One region of the Streptomyces sp. NPDC093546 genome, then DNA from elsewhere that is predicted to be linked to it. Evidence: riboswitches for the same ligand, from Rfam matches in the RefSeq annotation. Region 1 holds a riboswitch; the other holds the start of a gene.
The links. A riboswitch is a leader RNA that binds a small molecule or an ion and turns the genes downstream of it on or off. The one in region 1 is predicted to bind S-adenosylmethionine.
Positions count from the first base shown of each region.

Region 1 (7,581 bases):
GGCACCGGTGTCCGCTTCACCCAGGGCGCGATCCTGTCCACGCCGATCGTCGGCACGTACATCTCGATGTTCCTGTTCGGCGGCGAGTTCCCGGGCCACGACATCATCGCCCGGTTCTACTCGATCCACATCCTGCTGCTGCCGGGCATCATGCTCGGCCTCGTGGTGGCGCACCTGATCCTGGTCTTCTACCACAAGCACACGCAGTTCCCCGGCCCCGGCCGGACGAACAAGAACGTCGTCGGCATGCCGCTGCTGCCGGTGTACATGGCCAAGGCCGGAGGCTTCTTCTTCCTGGTCTTCGGTGTCATCTCGATCATCGCGGCGCTGTTCACGATCAACCCGATCTGGGCGCTCGGCCCGTACCGCCCGGACCAGGTGTCCACCGGCGCCCAGCCCGACTGGTACATGGGCTTCGCCGAGGGTCTGATCCGTGTCATGCCGGGCTGGGAGATCAACCTGTGGGGTCACACGCTCGTCCTGGGTGTGTTCATCCCGCTGGTCGTCTTCGGCATCATGCTCGCCGCGATCGCGCTGTACCCGTTCATCGAGTCGTGGATCACCGGTGACAAGCGGGAGCACCACCTGCTGGACCGGCCCCGCAACGCGCCGACCCGGACCGCGCTCGGTGTCGCCTGGGTGACCGCGTACATGATCATGCTGATCGGTGGCGGCAACGACATCTTCGCCACCCACTTCCACCTGTCGATCAACGCGATCACGTGGTTCGTCCGGATCTTCTTCTTCCTCGGTCCGGTCATCGCCTTCGTCGTCACCAAGCGGATCTGCCTGGGTCTGCAGCGGCGCGACAAGGACAAGGTGCTGCACGGCCGGGAGACCGGCATCATCAAGCGCCTGCCGCACGGCGAGTTCGTCGAGATCCACGAGCCCCTCAGCCAGGCCCAGCTGCACGCGCTCACCGCGCACGAGCAGTACACGCCGGCCGAGATCGGCCCGACGGTCGACGAGAACGGCGTCGAGCGCAAGCCGACCCGCACGGAGAAGCTCCGCGCCAAGCTCAGCAAGGGCTACTTCGGCGACGGCAACCAGATCCCGAAGGCCAGCGTGGAGGAGTACAAGGAGATCACCAGTGGCCACGGCCACCACTGATCGACCGGCACTCGCCGCCTGACCTCACGGTCGCCACACCGCACAGAGCCCCGTCCATTCACCGGACGGGGCTCTGTGCCGTGCCCGTGGCTCGATAGGCTGTGGTCATCCCCGTACACACGGACACCAGGAGCGACCATGAGCGCTGTGCAACCCGCTGGAGGACCGAGCTCGGCGGGCCGCTCCTGGCCCGTGGTGTTGAACGGCCTGCTCGAGGGCCGCGACCAGAGCGCCGACGACACGGCGTGGGCGATGGACCGCATCATGCGCGGCGAGGCCACCGACGCCCAGATCGCCGGCTTCGCGGTGGCGCTGCGCGCCAAGGGCGAGACCGTCGAGGAGATCTCCGGCCTCGTCCGGACGATGTACGCGCACGCCAACCTGATCGAGGTGCCCGGCCCGTCCGTCGACATCGTCGGCACGGGCGGCGACGGCGCCAAGACCGTCAACATCTCCACCATGTCGGCGATCGTCGTCGCCGGCACCGGCGCCAAGGTCGTCAAGCACGGCAACCGCGCCGCGTCCTCCGCCTCCGGCGCCTCGGACGTCCTGGAGAAGCTGGGCGTCAATCTGGAGCTGACGCCCCGGCGGGTCGCCGAGGTCGCCGAGGAAGCCGGCGTCACCTTCTGCTTCGCGGTGAAGTTCCACCCCGCGCTGCGCCACGTGGCCGCCGCCCGCAAGGAGCTCGGCATCCGCACCACCTTCAACTTCCTCGGCCCGCTCACCAACCCCGCCCGGGTCAAGGCCCAGGCCACCGGTGTGGCGGACGCCCGCATGGCGCCCATCCTGGCCGGGGTCCTCGCCGAGCGCGGCTCCTCCGCACTGGTCTTCCGCGGCGACGACGGGCTGGACGAGCTGACCACCACCGCCACCTCGAAGGTGTGGGTGGTACGCGACGGGGCCGTGCGCGAGGAGGCCTTCGACCCGCGGGACGTGGGCATCGCGCTCGTACCGGTCGAGGCCCTGCGCGGGGCGGACGCCTCGTACAACGCCGACGTGGCGCGCCGGCTGCTCGCCGGGGAGACCGGGCCGGTGCGGGACGCGGTGCTGCTCAACTCGGCGGCGGCGCTGGTGGCGCTGGAGCCGACGGACGCGCCGCTCGCCGACCAGATCCGGGCGGGCATGGCCAAGGCGGCCGAGTCGATCGACTCCGGCGCGGCGCGCGCGGCCCTCGACCGGTGGGTGGAGGCCAGTCACCGCTGAACGCGCGAGCGGGCGTAGGTGTGAGGCAAGGCGCAGTCCGGATGGCGGACTGCGCCTTGCGCATGCCGAGACGTATGGCAAGATGCCATTCAAGGTCATGAGTGACAGCGACTACGGCCCCGGCCCGCTGTCCGGCAACCCTCCGTCCGTGGCGGGGTGCCCCGGGTGAAGACCAGGTCGCAGGCAGCGAGGTCTGCGGCAAGCGCGGACCCCTGCACACCCTGGGGTCCTGGTCCTCGAGGGAGCAGTCTCGTGAGCAAGCGAATGCGATAGGGCGTCTCGCCCCTTCTTCGGCATCCCCTTTTTCCTTCCGTCGCGTCCGCACCCCTGTGCGTTGACGCGTGGAATTCGCCTGCCCTGTACGGGAGTTCGCCATGTCTGTCTTCACCGCTGCCGCCGACCAGTCCGTTTGTACGCCGCTGCCCGTTCTGGGCCGGGATGTCACCGTGCCGCTCGTCACCGGTGGCGAGGTCACCTACGCCGCGCTCGACTACGCCGCCAGCGCGCCCGCGCTGCAGCGGGTGTGGGACGACGTCGCCGCGTACGCCCCGTACTACGGCAGCGTGCACCGGGGCGCCGGGTACCTCTCGCAGCTGTCGACCGACCTGTTCGAGAACAGCCGCGCCACCGTCGCCGAGTTCCTCGACTGCCGCGAGGACGACCAGATCGTCTTCACCCGCTCCACGACCGACTCGCTGAACCTGCTGGCCGCCGCCCTGCCCGCCGACTGCCAGGTCTTCGTCTTCGAGACCGAGCACCACGCCTCGCTGCTGCCCTGGAGGGACGCCCGCGTCACCTACCTCAACGCGCCCCGCACGCCGGGCGAGACGGTCGACACACTGGAGCGGGCGCTCGCCGACCGCGACCCCTACGGCCCGGCCCTCGTCTGCGTCACCGGCGCGTCCAACGTCACCGGCGAGCTGTGGCCGGTGCGGGAGCTCGCCGCCGCCGCCCACGCGCACGGCGCGCGCATCGTGCTGGACGCAGCCCAGTTGGCGCCCCACCACCCGGTCTCCGTGCGCGAGCTGGACGTCGACTGGGTCGCCTTCTCCGGGCACAAGCTGTACGCGCCCTTCGGCTCCGGCGTGCTCGCCGGGCGGGCCGACTGGCTGAGCGAGGCCGAGCCGTACCTGGCGGGCGGCGGCGCCTCCCGCACGGTGGCCCGGCGCGCCGACGGCGGCGTCGACGTCGAGTGGCACACCACCGCGGCCCGCCACGAGGCCGGCTCGCCGAACGTCATCGGCGCGTACGCCATCGCCTCCGCCTGCAAGGCGCTCACCGAGGCCGGCTTCGACGACCTGGTGGCCCGCGAGCGGTACCTGATCGGCAAGGTGCGCGAGGGCCTGGCAGAGGTTCCCGAGGTGCGGGTGCTGTCGCTCTTCGGCGACGATGCCCCGCGTGTCGGCGTCATCTCCTTCGTGGTCGACGGCTGGAACAGCTCGCACTTCGCGGCGGCGCTCTCCGCCGAGTACGGCATCGGCGTGCGCGACGGCCTGTTCTGCGCCCACCCGCTCGTGCGGACCCTGCTCGGCAGCGACCCGCAGCAGATCGGCGAGTGCGGCGCGCCCGAGGCGGCGCCGCCCGGCGAGAAGTCGCTCAACGCGATCCGGGTCAGCTTCGGGGCGGGGACGCCGGATGAGCACGTCGACCGGTTCGTTCGGGCCGTGAAGGAGCTCGTGCGGGACGGGGCGAAGTGGAACTACCGTACGGAGGACGGGCGTTGTGTGCCCGACCGCGGCTGACCAGTCGCGTGCCCACCAGCACCGTGCGCAGCGCCCGCTCGGCCGCGTCCGCCAGCAGCTCGGCCGCCCGCTCCAGGGCCTCCTGGAGCGGGACGGGCCCGGGCGCGAGCGACTCGTAGGCGTCGAGCCCCGCGTCGCGGGCGCCGGGGCCCAGCGTGCCGGCCAGCGCGAGGACCGGCACCCCGGCCTCCCGGGCGCGGCGCGCCACCTCGCCGGGGATCTTCCCGCGCACGGTCTGCGCGTCGAGGGCGCCCTCGCCCGTGATGACCAGGTCCGCGCGGGCCAGGCGCGCGTCGAGGTCCAGCCCGTCGAGCAGCACCTCGAACCGGGGCAGCAGCCGGGCCCCGAGCGCCGCGAGCCCCGCTCCCAGGCCCCCGGACGCCCCGGTTCCGGGCGCCCCGCGCAGGTCGGCGGCCGGGGCGAACGCCTCCGTCAGCGCCGCCGCCCAGTGCTCCAGAGCCGCCGACAGGACTTCCACCTGAACGGGGGAGGCGCCCTTCTGGGGGCCGAAGACCCGGGCCACGCCGCGCTCGCCGCACAGCACGTTGTACGGGTTGCACGCCACCAGCAGCTCGGCCTCCGCGAGGCGCGGGTCGAGCCCGCTCGGGTCGATGGCCGCGAGCCGCCCCAGAGCCGCGCCGCCGCGCGGGAGTTCGCGGCCGTCCGCGTCGAGCAGGCGCACGCCCAGCGCCTGGAGCGCCCCGGCACCCCCGTCCGACGTACCGGAGTCGCCGCAGCCGACGAGGATGCGGCGGGCACCGGAGTCCAGGGCCGCGCGCAGCAGTTCGCCGACGCCGTACGTGGTCGTGGCGCCGGGGTCGCGGCGGCCGGGCCCCACCAGCGCGAGGCCCGCGACGGCGGCCATCTCCACCACCGCCGAGCCGTCGCCCAGCAGCGCGAAGTGGCTGTTCACGGGTGAGCCCAGCGGCCCGGTCGCCACGCACTCCACCAGGCGCCCGCCGGTCGCGGCGGCCAGCGCCTCCGCCGTACCCTCGCCGCCGTCGACCAGCGGGATCAGGTCCAGCCGCGCGCCCGGCAGGACCCGCCGCACCCCCTCGGCGATGGACTCGGCGGCCTGCCGCGCCGACAGGGACTCCTTGAAGCCGCTGGGCGCGACGGCGATGCGGTACGAGTGGCTCATGGGCGGGACTCCAGGAGGACGGGCACGCCGAGCAGCGGCCAGACGGTCAGGGCGAACAGCAGCACCACGCCCGCGGTGAGCGGGGCCAGCACGGCCGACAGCCGCAGCAGGTCGCGCGGCGCGTAGGTGGGCACGCCGTCCGGTACGTCCGCGAAGAGGGCCACCGGCTTGGCCGACGCGGGCAGCGTGTGGCAGAACCCGGCCGCGGCGGTGGACGCCAGCGCGGCCGTGACCGGATTGACCCCGGCGGCCGCCGCGGCCGCCACCACCAGCGGCACCAGCACCGAGGAGCGGGCCGAGCGGGACTGCAGCACCAGATGCGCGGCGGTGGAGACCGCCACGACCACGGTGAGGAACAGCCACGGCGGCGCGTCCACCGGCAGCCCCGCCACCAGCCACCCCGCGGCCCCCGAGTCCGAGAGCGCCACACCCATCGCCATCGTCGCCGCCATGAACAGCAGCAGCGGCCACGGCACCGTCCGCAGCGCGTCCTTGAGCCGTACGGTGCCGAGCGCGGGCGACGACGCCACCACCGCGCCGATCAGCGCGACGACCGCGGGCGACACCCGGTGCAGCGGCTCGCTGCACCACAGCACCACCACCGTGGCCAGCAGCAGCGCGCAGCGCGCCTCGGCGATGCTCAGCGGCCCGGTCACCGGCGCGGGGGAGTGCGCCTCGATGTCGGCGGCCGTGATGTGCACCGGGCCGCTCCGGTCGGCCCGCGAGGTGGAGGTCAGCAGCACCGCCTCGGCGGCCAGATGGGACGAGACGACCGCGAGCGGCAGGCCGAGCAGCAGCCACTCCACGAATCCCAGCCGCTGCCCCGACTGCTCCCACAGCACGTTGACCGTGATCAGATGCGCGCCCGCGCCGATCAGCGTCGCGACGGCGGACAGCAGCACGACGGTCGGGAAGAGCAGCGCCAGCATCACCACCAGCCGCCCCCGGTCCGCCAGCACCTTCGCCAGCGCCAGGAACACCGGCAGCGCGAGCGCGGCCCGCCCCGAGGTGGCCGGGACGGCGAACGACGTCACCACCAGCGCGGCGGTGGTGAGGTGGACCAGCTGGCGCACCGTACGGGCCCCGCTGACCAGAAAGGCCGCCGCCCGCCCCGCGAGCCCCGTCCGGGTGACCGCGGCCGCCAGCACGAACGCGCAGATCAGCAGCCAGATCGTTTCGTCGCCCAGCGTCGCGAAGAGGGTCTCGCTGCTGATCACGCCGGTCGCCGTGAGCGCCAGCCCGGCGCCCAGCGCGATGTACGTGTCGTCGACGGGCGTGGCGATCCAGGCGACGGTGGCGAGGACGAACACCCCGAGGGTGAGGCGCGCGTCGGCGCCGAGACCGGGGAAGTAGGACGGTATGGCCAGCACCGCGCACAGTCCGAGCGCGGCACCCAGCCACATCGCCCGGCTGAGGGAGAGCGTCACACCATCGAGTGTTTCCACCCGCCGTGAGCCCTCAATGAGCCCTTGGTGAAGGAAAGTTCATCTACGCCCGGCGTCACGGCATGCGGTAACCCATGCCGCGTACCGTCTCAAGTCGCCGCGCCCCCAGCTTCCTGCGCAGATTGCGCACGTACACGTCCACGATGTTCGACCCCGGATCGAAGTCGTACCCCCATACGTGGGACAGGATCTGCTCCCGCGACAGCACCTGGCCCGGATGGCGCAGGAACAGCTCCAGCAGCACGAACTCACGCGCCGTCAGGTCCACGGTCCGGTCCTCCGCGCGCGCCCGCCGGGTGCGCAGGTCCAGGCTCAGGTCGCCGCTGCGCAACACCGTCACCTCGGGCGCGCGGGCGGCGGTGCGCAGCCGCAGCCGTACCCGCGCCAGCAGCTCCTCGAAGCGGAACGGCTTCGTCATCCAGTCGTCCGCGCCGCCCTCCAGCCCGGCGACCGTGTCCCGCACCGAGTCCCGTGCCGTCAGCACGATCACCGGCAGCGTCACCCGCGCCTCGCGCAGCTCCCGCAGCACCGTGAAGCCGTCCCGGCCCGGCAGCCCGATGTCCAGCACCATCAGGTCGAAGCCGCCGGTGACGGCGTAGTCGAGCGCGGTGTCGCCGTCGGCGGCGACGGTGGTGGTGAAGCCGTTGGCACGCAGCCCCTTCTCGACGAAGGAGGCGATCCGCTCCTCGTCCTCGGCGATCAGCACGCGGTTCACTCGTCCTCTTCCTCCAGTACGAGTACGAAGGTGGCGCCGCCGCCCTCGGTGGGACGCAGCTCGACGCGCCCCCGGTGGCTCTCGGCGATGGCCTTCACGATGGACAGCCCGAGCCCCGCGCCGCCGCTGGTGCGGGTGCCCCGCCGGGCGGTGCCGCGCCGGAACCGCTCGAAGATCACACCGGCGTCGTCGGGCGGCACGCCGACGCCGCTGTCGGCGACGTAC
Region 1 is NZ_JBIWJG010000004.1:223,253-230,833, forward strand. Features, by position in the region: gene ACIRNI_RS10685 (cytochrome bc complex cytochrome b subunit) at 1-1,110, shown strand, start outside; gene trpD (anthranilate phosphoribosyltransferase) at 1,249-2,313, shown strand; SAM riboswitch class IV at 2,407-2,524, shown strand; gene ACIRNI_RS10695 (aminotransferase class V-fold PLP-dependent enzyme) at 2,688-4,055, shown strand; partial or broken gene ACIRNI_RS10700 (glycerate kinase) at 4,013-5,196, opposite strand; gene ACIRNI_RS10705 (SLC13 family permease) at 5,193-6,599, opposite strand; gene ACIRNI_RS10710 (response regulator transcription factor) at 6,697-7,356, opposite strand; gene ACIRNI_RS10715 (sensor histidine kinase) at 7,353-7,581, opposite strand, start outside.

Region 2 (7,581 bases), on a different contig from region 1:
CGGCCTCGACGGCCTTCTCGATGCCGCGCTTCAGCGCCATCGGGTTGGCGCCGGCGGCGACGTTGCGCAGACCCTCGCGGACGAGCGCCTGGGCGAGGACGGTCGCGGTGGTCGTGCCGTCACCGGCGACGTCGTCCGTCTTCTTGGCGACTTCCTTGACCAGCTCGGCGCCGATCTTCTCGTACGGGTCCTCGAGCTCGATCTCCTTGGCGATGGAAACACCATCGTTGGTGATCGTGGGGGCGCCCCACTTCTTCTCGAGGACGACGTTGCGACCCTTGGGGCCCAGGGTCACCTTGACGGCGTCGGCGAGCTGGTTCATGCCGCGCTCGAGGCCGCGCCGTGCCTCCTCGTCGAACGCGATGATCTTGGCCATGTGAAGTGGTCCTCCCGGACTGGGGTGGATGCTCCGGACCGCGCTGGCGCCCGCGACGGACGGCCTGCATGCCCCTGTGGTTCCTTGCCCCACCGGCCTGCGGACCTCACCGACTCGGTCCTTCGTTGTCACTCTCACCTTCAGAGTGCTAACGCCAATGATTAGCACTCGACCCCTGCGAGTGCAAGCTCCTCCCGTGGATCGGGAGCCTTCGATCCACTACGCGTGTGCGCGTACGCGCACGCGCGAGGGGCCCGCATCCTGTGCGGATGCGGGCCCCTCGGCACCACTGTGAAAGTCGCTGGCCGAATCGCGCCTGCTACTAGCCGGCGAGCTTGACCATGTCCGCCTGCGGACCCTTCTGGCCCTGCGAGATCTCGAACTCGACTCGCTGACCTTCTTCCAGGGTGCGGTAGCCGTCCATCTGGATCGCGCTGTAGTGGACGAATACATCCGCACCACCGTCGACCGCGATGAAGCCGTACCCCTTCTCCGCGTTGAACCACTTGACGGTGCCCTGAGCCATGCCTAACTCCCCTATTACTGGCCCTTGCACAGGACCGCACTTCGCGGACCCGGGTCAGACCTCACCCGCTGACAGGAACGGGCGTGCGCCGGAACGCGTCGACCGCCGCTGAATGTATCTGTCCAACTGCCGTCTGCAACAGGTCAATCGGACGAGAATTCCGAGCACGCGTGAACGGAAAATTAGGCGGAATTCGCCAGAACCCCGGGCAAGTCGGGCCCGGCAAAGCGCACATTCGGCGCATCAGGCACGGGTACTTTGACTGCATCTTGTCGCGCCGGGGCGTGAATTCATATGCGCGTGACATGACCGGCGGCGGGGGCTTCCCCAACTCTACCGCGCTCAACCATGCAGAAATGCCCCCTGCGCACAGCGTGCGGAGGGGGCAATTCCGGAAAGCGCTATCAGCGAACTAGCAGCCGCCGGCCACGGCGGGAATGATCGACACGCCCGCGCCGTCCGGCGTGGCGGTCTCCAGACCCTGCTCGAAGCGGACGTCGTCGTCGTTGACGTACACGTTGACGAAGCGGCGCAGCTTGCCCTGGTCGTCCAGGACGCGGGCGGCGATGCCCGGGTGGTTCTTCTCCAGCGACTCGATGACCTCGGCGAGGGTCGCGCCCTCCGCCTTCACCTCGGCCTGGCCGCCCGTGTACGTGCGGAGGATGGTGGGGATGCGCACGTTGACGCTCATGTCGTGATGCCTTTCAGTACGAGCGGTACGAGCCCGGTACGGAGTGGGGGGCGGTCAGGCCAGGCCCGCGTCGCGGAACGCGTCCAGGCTCGGGCGGATGACGGCGGTCGCCTGCGAGGTGTCGGCCACGGCGTCGAGGGTCTTCAGGCCGTCGCCCGTGTTGAGCACGACCGTGGTCAGGGACGGGTCGAGCCGACCGGCCTCGACCAGCTTCTTCGTCACGCCCACGGTCACACCGCCCGCCGTCTCGGCGAAGATGCCCTCCGTACGGGCCAGCAGCTTGATCGCGTCGACCACCTGCTCGTCGTCGACGTCCTCGACCGCGCCGCCCGTGCGGCGGGCGATGTCCAGGACGTACGGGCCGTCGGCGGGGTTGCCGATGGCGAGCGACTTGGCGATGGTGTTCGGCTTCTGGGGCCGTACGACGTCGTGACCGGCCTTGAAGGCCGCCGACACCGGGGAGCAGCCCTCCGCCTGGGCGCCGAAGATCTTGTACGGCTTGTCCTCGACCAGGCCCAGCTTGATGAGCTCCTGCAGACCCTTGTCGATCTTCGTCAGCTGCGAGCCGGAGGCGATCGGGATGACGATCTGGTCCGGCAGCTTCCAGCCGAGCTGCTCGCAGATCTCGTACGCGAGCGTCTTCGAGCCCTCGGCGTAGTACGGGCGGAGGTTGACGTTCACGAAGCCCCAGCCCTCGCCGAGCGGGTCGCCGATGAGCTCGGAGCAGAAGCGGTTGACGTCGTCGTAGTTGCCCTCGATGCCGACGAGCTCTCCGCCGTACACGGCGGCCATGACGACCTTGCCCTGCTCCAGGTCGTGCGGGATGAACACGCAGGAGCGGAAGCCGGCCCGGGCGGCGGCGGCGCCGACCGCGCCCGCCAGGTTGCCGGTGGAGGAGCAGGACAGGGTGGTGAAGCCGAAGGCGCGGGCGGCCTCCAGGGCCTGGGCGACGACGCGGTCCTTGAAGGAGTGCGTCGGGTTGCCGGAGTCGTCCTTGACGAAGAGCTTGCCGGGCTCGACGCCGAGCTCGCGGGCGAGGTTGTCGGCCTGGACGAGCTTGGTCCAGCCCGGGTTCAGGTTCGGCTTGTCCGCGACGTCGGCGGGGACGGGCAGCAGCGGTGCGTACCGCCAGATGTTGGCGGGCCCGGCCTCGATGCGCTTGCGCAGGGCCTCGGGGTCGCCGCTCGGCAGGTCGTACGCGATCTCGAGCGGCCCGAAACAGTGCTCGCAGGCGAAGATGGGGCCGAGGGCGAAGCGCTCGCCGCATTCGCGACAGGAGAGGGCGGACGCGGGCCCGAGGTCGACGTTCTTGCTGGTGTCGGCGGCGGTGCCGGGAGCGGCGTCCGAGGGGGAGACAGTCTGTACAGCCATGGAGGCGAGGCCCTTTCTCCTCATCTTCCTCATGGCGCACTTCGCCATGAGACGGATTTGGCACCTTCCCTAGCCGGGGCCTCGCGTTGCGCAGATGTGCGAGTGCCGACTGGAGGGTTGCCGGGGCTTCAACGGGCCGTATCCCTCTGCCCCTCTGGATGAGCGGTATTCGATTGTGTGCGCGGGGGACCCGACATGTGTCGGCCGTCCGCGTTGTTCAAGACTGTAACCGAACCCCTGGACGCTTGAGATGGTCGTCCGATACGCGAGATGGAGATCACGTGCTGGAAGAGGTGGAGCGCTGGCTGGACCGGCGGTCCTGGTCCGTTTCGGAGCGACCGCTCGACCAGCTGCTCGCGGCGAAAGGCGGGACGACCGTGAGCGTGGTGCTGCCGGCGCTCAACGAGGAGGCGACGGTCGGCGAGATCGTCACCGTGATCCGCCGCGAGCTGATGTCGAGGGCCGTGCCGCTGGTGGACGAGCTGGTGGTGATCGACTCGGGCTCGACCGACCGTACGGCGGAGGTGGCGCGCGCGGCCGGGGCGCGGGTGGAGCACCGGGACGCGATACTCCCCCGGATACCGGCGCTGCCCGGCAAGGGCGAGGTGCTGTGGCGGTCGCTGCTCGTGACGAGCGGCGACATCGTGTGCTTCGTCGACTCCGACCTGATCGACTTCTCGGCGGACTTCGTGTCGGGGATCGTCGGGCCGCTGCTGACGAACTCGTCCGTGCACTTCGTGAAGGCGATGTACGACCGGCCGATGGCGGGCCCCGCAGGCCAGGGCTCCCCGGGCCAGGGCGGGCGGGTGACGGAGCTGGTGGCGCGGCCGCTGCTGAACCTGCACTGGCCGCAGCTGGCCGGGTTCGTCCAGCCGCTGGGCGGCGAGTACGCGGCGCGGCGCTCGCTGCTGGAGCGGCTCCCGTTCCCGGTGGGGTACGGGGTGGAACTGGGCCTGCTGGTGGACGCGCTGCACACGGTGGGGCTCGACGCCCTCGCCCAGGTGGACGTGGGGGTGCGCAAGCACCGGCACCAGGACGACCGGGCGCTGGGGCGGATGGCGGCGGCGATCTACCGGACGGCGCAGCTGCGGCTGTCGCGGGGGCACCTGGTGCGGCCGCGGCTGACGCAGTTCGACCGGGGCGAGGCGGGGTTCGTGCCGCGGACGCACGCGGTGGACACGGAGGAACGGCCTCCGATGGCGAGTGTGGCGGAGTACACACGGCGGCGGCGCGTGGCGTGACGGGCGTACGTTTGAGCGTTTCGGCTACGGGCTAGGTTCGTCTCCATGGCGCCCCAGATTCTCGTTGCTTCGAACAGAGGTCCGGTCAGCTACGTGCCGCGTGCGGACGGCACGCTCGACGCCCGGCGCGGCGGGGGCGGGCTCGTGTCGGGCCTGTCCGCGATCGGTCCGGACGCGGGGGCGCTGTGGGTGTGCGCCGCGCTGAGCGACGGCGACCGCGAGGCGGTGCGGCGCGGGATCAGCGAGCCCGGCGTGCGGATGCTCGACATCGACGCGGCGACGCACGCGGCGGCGTACAACGGCATCGCGAACTCCGTGCTGTGGTTCGTGCACCACATGCTGTACCAGACGCCGCTGGAGCCCGTGTACGACGCGGAGTTCCGGCGCCAGTGGGACGCGTACCGGCTCTACAACCGGGCCTTCGCGGCGGCGCTGGCGGCGGAGGCGGACCGGGGCGCGACGGTGATCATCCAGGACTACCACCTGGCGCTCGCCCCCGGCATGCTGCGCGAGCTCCGTCCCGACCTGCGGATCGGGCACTTCTCGCACACGCCGTGGGCGCCGCCGGAGTACTTCCGGATGCTGCCCGACGACATCGCCGAGGAGCTGCTGCTCGGCATGCTCGGCGCGGACCGCCTCGGCTTCCTCACCTCGCGGTGGCGGCGCGCCTTCCAGGACTGCTGCCAGGTGGTGCTCGGCCACTACGACGGGATGGCGTACTGGCCCCGGGACCAGGAGCCGAGCTTCGAGTACCGCATCCCGGGCCACCAGCGGCGGCGGACGTACCTGGGCGTGCACGGGCTGGGCGCGGACGCGGACTTCCTGCGGGAGCGGTCGCGGCGGGCGGACGTGGACGAGCGGATGGCGGCGCTGCGGGAGCAGATCGGTCCCGACCGCAAGACGATCGTCCGCGTGGACCGCACGGAGCTGTCCAAGAACATCGTGCGCGGGCTGCTGGCGTACCGCACGCTCCTGGAGCAGCGCCCCGAGTGGCGCGAACGGGTGGTCCACCTCGCCTTCGCCTACCCCTCGCGGCAGGACCTGCCCGTGTACCGCGAGTACACGGCGCGGGTGTCGCAGCTCGCGGACGAGATCAACGCGGAGTACGGCCGCGACGGCTGGACCCCGGTGATCCTCCACGTCGAGGACGACTTCGCCCGCTCGCTGGCCGCGTACCGCCTCGCGGACGTGGCCCTGGTCAACCCCATCCGCGACGGCATGAACCTCGTCGCCAAGGAGGTCCCGGTCGTCTCCGACCACGGCTGCGCGCTGGTGCTGTCGCGGGAGGCGGGCGCGTACGAGGAGCTGCGCGACGAGGCGGTCACGGTGAACCCCTACGACGTGACCGGCACCGCCGAGGCCCTCCACGAGGCCCTGACGATGCCGACGGCGGAACGCGACGAACGCACGAAGCGCCTCGCCGCGGCGGCGACGGCGCTTCCGCCGCACCAGTGGTTCCTGGACCAGCTGCACGCGCTGCGGGAGCTGGGGTAGTTCCCGGGGGCTGACGCCCCCGGTTCGGGGGCGTCAGCCCACCCGCCGGGCCAGCGCCCCCAGGAAGTCGACCACCGCCGGCGGGCCCGGGACGGCCAGGTCCGCGCGGGTGGCGAGGTCCGGGACCTCGGCGCTGGCGCTGCAGACCAGGAGGCCCGGCGTGCCGTCGGAGCGGAGTTTCTCGACGGCGGCGAAGGCGGGGAGGTCGCCGAGGTCGTCACCCGCGTACACGACCGTGCCCGCGCCGGTGGCGCGGACGTGGTCGGTGAGGGCGACGCCCTTGTCCATGCCCGGGGGCCGCAGCTCCAGGACCAGGCGGCCGGGCTCCAGGACCAGGCCGTGGCGGGTGGCGAGCTCGGCGAGGGGTTCGCGCAGGGCGTCGAACGCGGCCTGCGGGTCCTCCGCGCGGCGGGTGTGGACCGCGACCGCGCGGCCCTTCTCCTCCGTCCAGGTGCCGCGCCACGCGCCCGCCCGGTCCAGGACGCCGGGCAGCTCCGCGCGGACGGCCGCGACGCCGGGGTGCTCCGGGGCCGCGCGGACCGTGCCGGTGACGGCGTCCCAGCGCTCGGCGCCGTAGTGGCCGAGGACCACGAGGTGTTCCAGGCCCGGTACGCCGGCGAAGCCGCCGTACCGCACCGCCACACCGGCCGGGCGGCCGGTGATCACCGCGATGGACGCGACGTGCGGCGCCAGCGCCGCGAGGGCGGCGACCGCGCCGGGGTGGGCGCGCGCCTGCTCGGGGTCGTCGACGATCTCGGCGAGGGTGCCGTCGAAGTCGAGGCCGACGACCGCCCGCTCGGGATGGGCCAGGAAGGAGTCGAGGCCCTCGCGGCCGGCGGCGGTGGTGGGGCTGGGGAGGAAGTCCTGTGAGTCCTGTGGGGTACCCATGGGCGGAAACCTATCCAGCTCCACCGGTGCACACACCTACCGGCGCGCCTCCCGCGCCGCCCGCACCCGCCGCAGCCGGTTGACCGTCACCGGGTCGTGCTCCAGGGCGCGGGGGTCGTCGAGGAGGGCGTTGAGCAGCTGGTAGTAGCGCGTCGGCGACAGGCCCAGCTGCTCCCGGATCGCCCGCTCCTTCGCGCCGGGGCCCGGCCAGGAGCGGCGCTCCATGGCGAGGACGGCCCGGTCGCGAGCACTGAGGTCGGCGGTCATATGAAGAACATAGCTACTTCGGCTACTCGGCCGCTTCCGCGTCCTTCGCCGTCTTCGCTATCCCCTGGAGCACCGCCTCCGGGTCCCCGTCGGGCGCGACCGCCTCGCCGATGTTCCGCTTGACGCTCTCGCTGACCTTCGCCCACGAGGTCTCGCCCACCGGGTACAGCTCCGACGTGGGCAGGGCGTCCAGGAACGCCTTCAGGTCCGCGTGCTCCGGATCGGCGGACATCGCGCTGTTCGCGGTGACGGTCACCGGGAGGATGTCGTAGCGGTCGGAGAACTCCAGCACGTTCTTGTCCTGGTAGACGAAGTCCAGGAACGCGCCGGCCTCCCGCCGGTGGCCGTTCTGCTTGAACGCCATCATCCAGTCGGCGACGCCCATCGCCGCCTTGGCCTTGCCGTCGACGCCCGGCAGCGGCACCGTGCCGACCTTCACGCCCGCCTTCTCGGCCGTCTGCATCAGCGTCGGGTGGCCGTTGAGCATGCCGACCTCGCCGCGCGTGAAGGCGTCGAACGCCTGCTGCCGGTCCAGCTTGCCGGGCGCGACGGGCCCGGTCAGGCCGGGGCCGACGAGCTCGTCCTTGAGCCACGTGAAGGTCTTGACGTTGTCGACGGAGTCGATCTCGTACGAACCGCCGCTGTCGTCGCGGTAGCCGCCGCCCCCGCTGAGCATCCACTGCATGGTCTCGGCCTGGGCCTCCTCGGAGCCCAGCGGCAGCGCGAA
Region 2 is NZ_JBIWJG010000003.1:106,499-114,079, reverse strand. Features, by position in the region: gene groL (chaperonin GroEL) at 1-376, opposite strand, end outside; gene ACIRNI_RS06930 (cold-shock protein) at 699-902, opposite strand; gene ACIRNI_RS06925 (ubiquitin-like small modifier protein 1) at 1,315-1,593, opposite strand; gene thrC (threonine synthase) at 1,648-2,988, opposite strand; SAM riboswitch class I at 2,982-3,129, opposite strand; gene ACIRNI_RS06915 (glucosyl-3-phosphoglycerate synthase) at 3,246-4,205, shown strand; gene ACIRNI_RS06910 (trehalose-6-phosphate synthase) at 4,251-5,699, shown strand; gene otsB (trehalose-phosphatase) at 5,733-6,587, opposite strand; gene ACIRNI_RS06900 (DUF3263 domain-containing protein) at 6,624-6,854, opposite strand; gene ACIRNI_RS06895 (extracellular solute-binding protein) at 6,877-7,581, opposite strand, start outside.
Region 2: it holds a riboswitch for S-adenosylmethionine, as region 1 does, so the genes downstream of both, thrC (threonine synthase) here and ACIRNI_RS10695 (aminotransferase class V-fold PLP-dependent enzyme) in region 1, are expected to answer to the same signal.